DNA from 2 places in the Pseudomonas sp. FP2335 genome. Region 2 is predicted to be linked to the other one. Evidence: riboswitches for the same ligand, from Rfam matches in the RefSeq annotation. Region 2 holds a riboswitch; the other holds the start of a gene.
The links. Region 2 has a riboswitch for cobalamin ahead of PSH81_RS11410 (CbtB domain-containing protein). Riboswitches for the same ligand answer to the same signal wherever they lie in the genome.

Region 1 (3,205 bases), 1.5 Mb from region 2:
CATCGCCGACCCGCGCATCGCCGCCGTCACCCTCACCGGCAGCGTGCGCGCCGGTATGGCCATCGGCTCCCAGGCCGGTGCCGCGCTGAAAAAGTGTGTGCTGGAACTGGGCGGCTCCGACCCGTTCATCGTGCTCAACGACGCCGACCTTGACGCCGCGGTGCAAGCCGCCGTGATTGGCCGCTTCCAGAACAGCGGGCAAGTCTGCGCAGCTGCCAAGCGTCTGATCATCGAAGCCGGCGTGGCCGAAGCCTTTACCGCAAAATTCCTCGCAGCCAGCCGTGCCCTGGTGATGGGCGACCCGACATCCGCCGCCACGTACATCGGCCCGATGGCCCGCTTCGACCTGCGCGACGAGCTGCACGGCCAGGTCCAGGCGACTCTTGAAGAAGGCGCGACCCTGCTACTGGGCGGCCATAAAGTCGCCGGTGCCGGCAACTACTATGAGCCGACCGTACTGGCAGGCGTCACCGACCAGATGACCTCGTTCAAACAGGAACTGTTCGGCCCGGTAGCCTCGATCATCACCGCCCGCGACGCCGACCACGCGGTAGCGCTGGCGAATGACAGCGAGTTCGGCCTGACCGCGAGCATCTTCACCACCGACGCGGCGAAGGCGCGGGATATAGCCAACCGCCTGGAAACCGGCGGGATTTTCGTCAACGCCTTCAGCGTGTCCGACCCTCGGGTGGCGTTTGGCGGGATCAAGAAAAGCGGCTTTGGCCGTGAACTGTCACACTTCGGCGTGCGGGAATTCTGCAACGCGCAGACCGTGTGGCTGGACCGCAAATAACCCCCGGCCGGGCTGACACCCTTGCCCCGCGCTGGGTGGCGAAGCCGCCCCAAATCCAGACAACCCGGTGTATCAGAAAGACCGAGGTGCCTGGGTTTGGGGCGGCTTCGCCACCCAGCGCGGGGCAAGCCCGCTCACTACAGACCGGTGGTCACTGGGTATTGATGAAGTGAAATTGCGCCCGGGCCTGTTCAACCGCGTGGCGCACTTTGTCCTGCTGCGCCTCACTGCCCGCGTAGTAGATATTCATCCCCTGCAAACCGAGGCCTTCGCAGGCGTTCTCAACAACCGCCACGTCGATTGAACTGCGCGCCCCAATGATCAAGAACCCACTGTCGCCCAGGCGCTGGGCGTTGAGCAGTTCTTGCCTGAGTTGGCCGGCATTCGCGCCGCCGCCCAGGACAGTCGCCAGCATGTCGCCGATCACACCATGGCTGGCGATCTTGACGCTGTGCAAACGCACCTTGTTGGCGCCGGCAGGCAGCGACATGACATGGGCAGTGGCGGCCTCGTCGAAAATCTGCGATTCGCTTTTACCCTGGGTCGCACAACCGGCGAGCAGGGTGATCAGGGCGAGGGCGACTAAACGTTTCACTGTATTTTCCTTGTATGGGGCGGTTCCGTGGCCGCGCATCATAAGAGACACGCGCCCTCACGTCCAAGATCGACTACCATACCGCGCCGGTTCCCCAACGGGACTAATAGGGAATCCGAAGCGCGGCCACCCGCGCCAATCGGAACTGCCCCCGCAACTGTAGGTGCTGAGCCTGCTCCCCACTGCCACTGGACGCTGTCCGGGAAGGCCGGAGCGTGGCGATGACGCATCAGTCAGGAGACCTGCCGGCCAAGCGTTATCACCAACCGGCGGGGTGTCCGGGAAGGGCATCCCTGGCCTGCCGGACCGGCAGCGTTCATGGCTGTATTTCCACTACCGTACCGCCCCAGCTCCCTGTACGGTCCCAACGGAGATTGCCCCATGCTGCCACGCATTACCGCCCTGCTCACCGGCCTGAGTGTTTGTGCCCTGGCCCACGCCGCGCCGACTGACTACCCGCTGACCCTGGAAAACTGCGGCAGCACCCTCACCTTCCAGCAAGCGCCGGCGCGCAGCGTGACCATTGGCCAAGCCGCCACCGAGATGCTTTATGCGTTGGGCGTGGGCGACAAAGTGGTCGGCACCTCACTGTGGTTCAACAGTGTGCTGCCGCAGTTCAAGGCACAGAACGAGCGCATCGAACGCCTGGCCAACAATGAGCCGAGCTTCGAAGCCGTGATCGCCAAGCGCCCGCAGTTGGTGGCCGCCGAGCTGGAATGGGTGGTCGGCGCACAAGGCGTGGTCGGCACCCGTGAGCAATTCCACGAACTGCAGATCCCCACCTACCTGCTGCCCTCCGACTGCGAAGGCAAGGACAACCTGGTGGGCGCCGACGGCACGCGGCTGGAGCCGTTCCGCATCGAGACCATCTACAAAAGCATCAGCCAACTGGCGGCGATCTTCGATGTGCAGGACCGCGGTCAACAGCTGAACGGCGAACTCAAGGCGCGCCTGGCCAAGTCCGTCGCCACCGTGCAGAGCAAGGGCCTCAAGCAGGCCAGCGCACTGGTGTGGTTCTCCAGCGCCGAGCTGGCCAGCGACCCGTATGTCGCCGGGCACAAGGGCATTCCCGAATTCATGCTGCAAACCCTCGGCCTGCGCAACGTGGTGCAGTCCGATGAAGAATGGCCCGCCGTGGGCTGGGAAACCATCGCCAAGGCCAACCCGACCTTCCTCGTCATCGCCCGCATGGACCGCCGCCGCTACCCTGCCGACGACCATGAAAAGAAACTCGCCTTCCTGCGCAGCGACCCGGTCACCCGCAACATGGATGCGGTAAAAAACAACCGCATCATCATCCTCGACGCCCTGGCGTTGCAGGCCAGCATCCGCATGTTCGACGGCCTTGAGCAACTGGCCACGGCCATCGACGGCTACGACCTGCCGAAATGATTCGTGCCCTCCTCGCCCTGGCCCTACTCCTGGCCGCCGTGCTCGCCGGCGTGGCCATCGGCGAAACCGCCATCTCGCCGCAGGTCGTACTTCAGGTGCTGGCCAATAAACTGTGGGGCGCCGGCTACGTGCTCGACCCCATCGACGAAGGCGTAGTGTGGAACTACCGCCTGACCCGCGCGCTGGTCGCCGCCGCCTGCGGTGCCGGGCTGGCGACCTGCGGGGTGATCCTGCAATCGCTGCTGCGCAATCCGCTGGCCGATCCGTACCTGCTGGGCATCAGCGCCGGCGCCTCGACAGGTGCGGTGCTGGTGGCGCTGATCGGGGTGGGCGGCGGCTTGATTTCATTGTCGGCTGGCGCGTTTGTCGGCGCGATGGCGGCGTTTGCGCTGGTGATTTTATTGGCGCGGGCCAGCGGCTCGTCC
Region 2 (3,205 bases):
CGATGATCTTCACGGCCGGCGGCAGTTCTTCGGCGACTTCCAGGCGCACACGGGCCAGGTCTTCCGGGCTGATCAAGTCGGATTTGTTGAGGATCACCAAGTCGGCGCTGGCCAGTTGGTCGGCGAACAACTCGTGCAGCGGCGATTCGTGGTCCAGGTTCGGGTCGAGTTTGCGCTGGGCGTCGACTTGGTCCGGGAATGCGGCGAAGGTGCCGGCGGCCACGGCTGGGCTATCGACCACGGTGATCACCGCGTCAACCGTGCAGGCGCTACGGATTTCCGGCCATTGGAAGGCTTGTACCAGGGGTTTTGGCAGAGCCAGGCCGGAGGTTTCAATGAGGATATGGTCGAGGTCGCCGCGCCGGGCAACCAGCTCGCGCATCACCGGGAAGAACTCTTCCTGCACGGTGCAGCACAGGCAGCCGTTGGCCAGCTCGTAGACACGGCCGTTGGCTTCTTCTTCGGTGCAACCGATGGAGCACTGCTTGAGGATTTCACCGTCAATGCCCAACTCGCCGAATTCGTTGACGATCACGGCGATACGACGGCCCTGGGCGTTGTCGAGCATATGGCGCAGCAAGGTGGTTTTGCCCGAGCCAAGAAAGCCGGTAACGATGGTGACGGGGAGTTTGGCCAGTGTTTTCATCGGATGCCCTTGGGGGCGGGCATACGGGACGATAGGCCCTGCGACAGTGCGCAGCAGCGGATTTCGTCACCGGATCACCCCGCCCGGTTGAATTGAAAAATCGATTGCGAGGCAGGTCTCCTGGCTTGGGGCTTGCAGGTCTTGCGACCGGCGCTGGCTGCGCCTTCCCGCCTTGTCGGCAGTGGCGTGGCAGTCAACTGAACCCTTTACAGTTGCGGGGGCAGCCGCGGCTTGGACCGCGTTCCCTTCTTAGCTTCGGCCTGGGCCGAAGAACCTCGAGGGTGCAAGGCTACGCAGTGCTTGGGGGATGGTCAATGATGGGGTTGGGTTCGTGTACATATCCGTTATTTAGGTAACGGCGACTCCTTACGGCAGCTCACTTTAGGAAAGAGCCCAAAAGTAACCAAAGGGCTCTTGCCCCAACACTCGGCACCTCGCCCAGGCTCGGTGTGCCCTTAATCCGACATGGATTTGGGCGGCCTGACAGCCGGCCTGATCGAGAAAGCGGGCGGGTTCCCCTGTGGGAACTGGCTTGCCTGCGATGGCATCAACTGGGTGCGTCTGATGTACCGAGTCGCCTGCATCGCAGGCTAGCCAGATCCCACAGTCGAGGGTGAACACCATAAAAAATGCCGGTCGCCTCTAAGGCCGCCGCGCTCTGGCTTTTGATCTCACTTGCCCCGTTAAACACGCTGGCCGAACGCAGGCTTGAATCCGTGGGCAACCCGGCAGGACGCCGGGTTAGCCGTCCTGGGCCAGGGATGGCCCATGACGGCGGCCCACGGATTCAAGCCGGAGTGAGGGCACACCGAGCCTAGGCGAGGTGCCGAGTGTTGGGGCAAGAGCCCTTTGGTTACTTTGGGGCTTTTCCAAAGTGACCCGCTGTAAGAGCGGAACCATAAGCGGCCGTTACCGAAGAAACGGATATGTACACCACCACCACCACCACCACCAAAAACCACATCCCAATTGACTCCCCTCCCCCCCCCATGCTCTCCTACACATCTTGTTTCGGGTGCCCTGCAAAGGGTGAAACGGGAAACCGGTGACTCATGTACGCATGACAGTCCGGTGCTGCCCCCGCAACGGTAAGCGAGCGAAACGTCATATCCACTGTGCCCAAGGCATGGGAAGGCGACGTTTTCAGGCATTGAGCCCCTCGCAAGCCCGGAGACCGGCCCGAAAAAATCAGATAACAAACCCGCGGTGGGCGGGCGCTGTTCAGAACCCTGCGTGCCTGGCTCGCGGGGTTTTCATGCGCTCGTTTCACCCAGACACCTGAAAGGGACGCGCCATGTCGATCATCAGCAGCACCTCGCACTCCGCCAGCCGCACCTCTACCCTGAGCCAACGCCTGACCGCCGCCATCGGTGCGTCGATCCTCGGCGCGTGCCTGGTGTATTTCGCCGGTTTCTCGCATATCGAGGCGGTGCACAACGCTGCCCACGATACCCGCCACAGCGCCGCGTTCCCGTGCCATTGAGACCTGCCGACATGATCAAGCGTATTGCGCAAACCGCAGGGTTCACCGGACTTTTGGCCGCCCTGCTGCTGACCCTGCTGCAAAGTTTCTGGGTCGCCCCGCTGATTTTGCAGGCGGAAACCTTTGAAAAAGCCCCTGCCGAGGTGATGCACGAGCATACCGCCGGCACCGCTGCCCATACCCACGACGCCGAAGCCTGGGAGCCGGAAGACGGCTGGCAGCGCGTACTCTCTACCACAGGTGGCAACCTGGTAGTGGCGGTCGGTTTCGCACTGATGCTCGCCGGCCTGTACACCCTGCGCGCGCCAACCCGCACCGCCCAAGGGCTGCTATGGGGGCTGGCTGGTTACGCGACCTTCGTACTGGCACCGACCCTGGGGCTGCCGCCTGAGCTACCGGGCACGGCTGCCGCCGACCTCGCACTGCGCCAGACGTGGTGGATCGGTACCGCAGCGTCCACCGCCGCCGGTATCGCGCTGATCGTATTCGGTCGCAACTGGCTGCTCAAAGTACTGGGGGCGGCAATCCTGGTGGTTCCCCACGTGATTGGCGCACCGCAACCGGAAGTGCATTCGATGCTGGCACCAGAAGCGCTGGAAGCGCAGTTCAAGATCGCATCGCAGTTGACCAACGTGGCGTTCTGGCTGGCCCTGGGCCTGATCAGCGCCTGGCTGTTCCGCCGCAACCGTGACGATCAATACTCGGCATGACCCTGGTGGCCGGCCTGGGCTGCCAGCGGGGTTGTGATGTTCACACCCTGCTGAGCCTGTTCGACGCCGCCCTCGCCGAGGGTGGTATCGAGCGCCGGCACGTTACGGCCTTGGCGAGTATTGATCGCAAACGTGATGAACCCGGATTACTCGCCCTGGCCGCGCTGTTGAACCTGCCACTGCACTGCTTCAGCGCGGCCGGGCTAGGGGGTTATGCCGACCGCCTGAGCCACAGATCCGCTGTCGCTTTCGCCCATACCGGCTGTTACGGCATCGCCGAAAGCGCCGCCCTGGCACTGGCCGAGCACCTCACTGGCGCCCCTGCGCGCCTGCTGATCACCCGCAAAAAAACCTCCCAGGCCACCT

Region 1: linked by a shared signal. The riboswitch ahead of PSH81_RS18290 (ABC transporter substrate-binding protein) and the one ahead of PSH81_RS11410 (CbtB domain-containing protein) in region 2 are both predicted to bind cobalamin.

The regions. Positions count from the first base shown of each region.
Region 1 is NZ_CP117437.1:4,081,842-4,085,046, forward strand. It holds gene PSH81_RS18280 (aldehyde dehydrogenase family protein) at 1-793, shown strand, start outside; gene PSH81_RS18285 (hypothetical protein) at 945-1,388, opposite strand; cobalamin riboswitch at 1,459-1,653, shown strand; gene PSH81_RS18290 (ABC transporter substrate-binding protein) at 1,770-2,780, shown strand; gene PSH81_RS18295 (iron ABC transporter permease) at 2,777-3,205, shown strand, end outside.
Region 2 is NZ_CP117437.1:2,554,409-2,557,613, reverse strand. It holds gene cobW (cobalamin biosynthesis protein CobW) at 1-646, opposite strand, end outside; cobalamin riboswitch at 739-939, opposite strand; cobalamin riboswitch at 1,643-1,844, shown strand; gene PSH81_RS11410 (CbtB domain-containing protein) at 1,941-2,129, shown strand; gene PSH81_RS11405 (CbtA family protein) at 2,141-2,839, shown strand; gene PSH81_RS11400 (cobalamin biosynthesis protein) at 2,836-3,205, shown strand, end outside.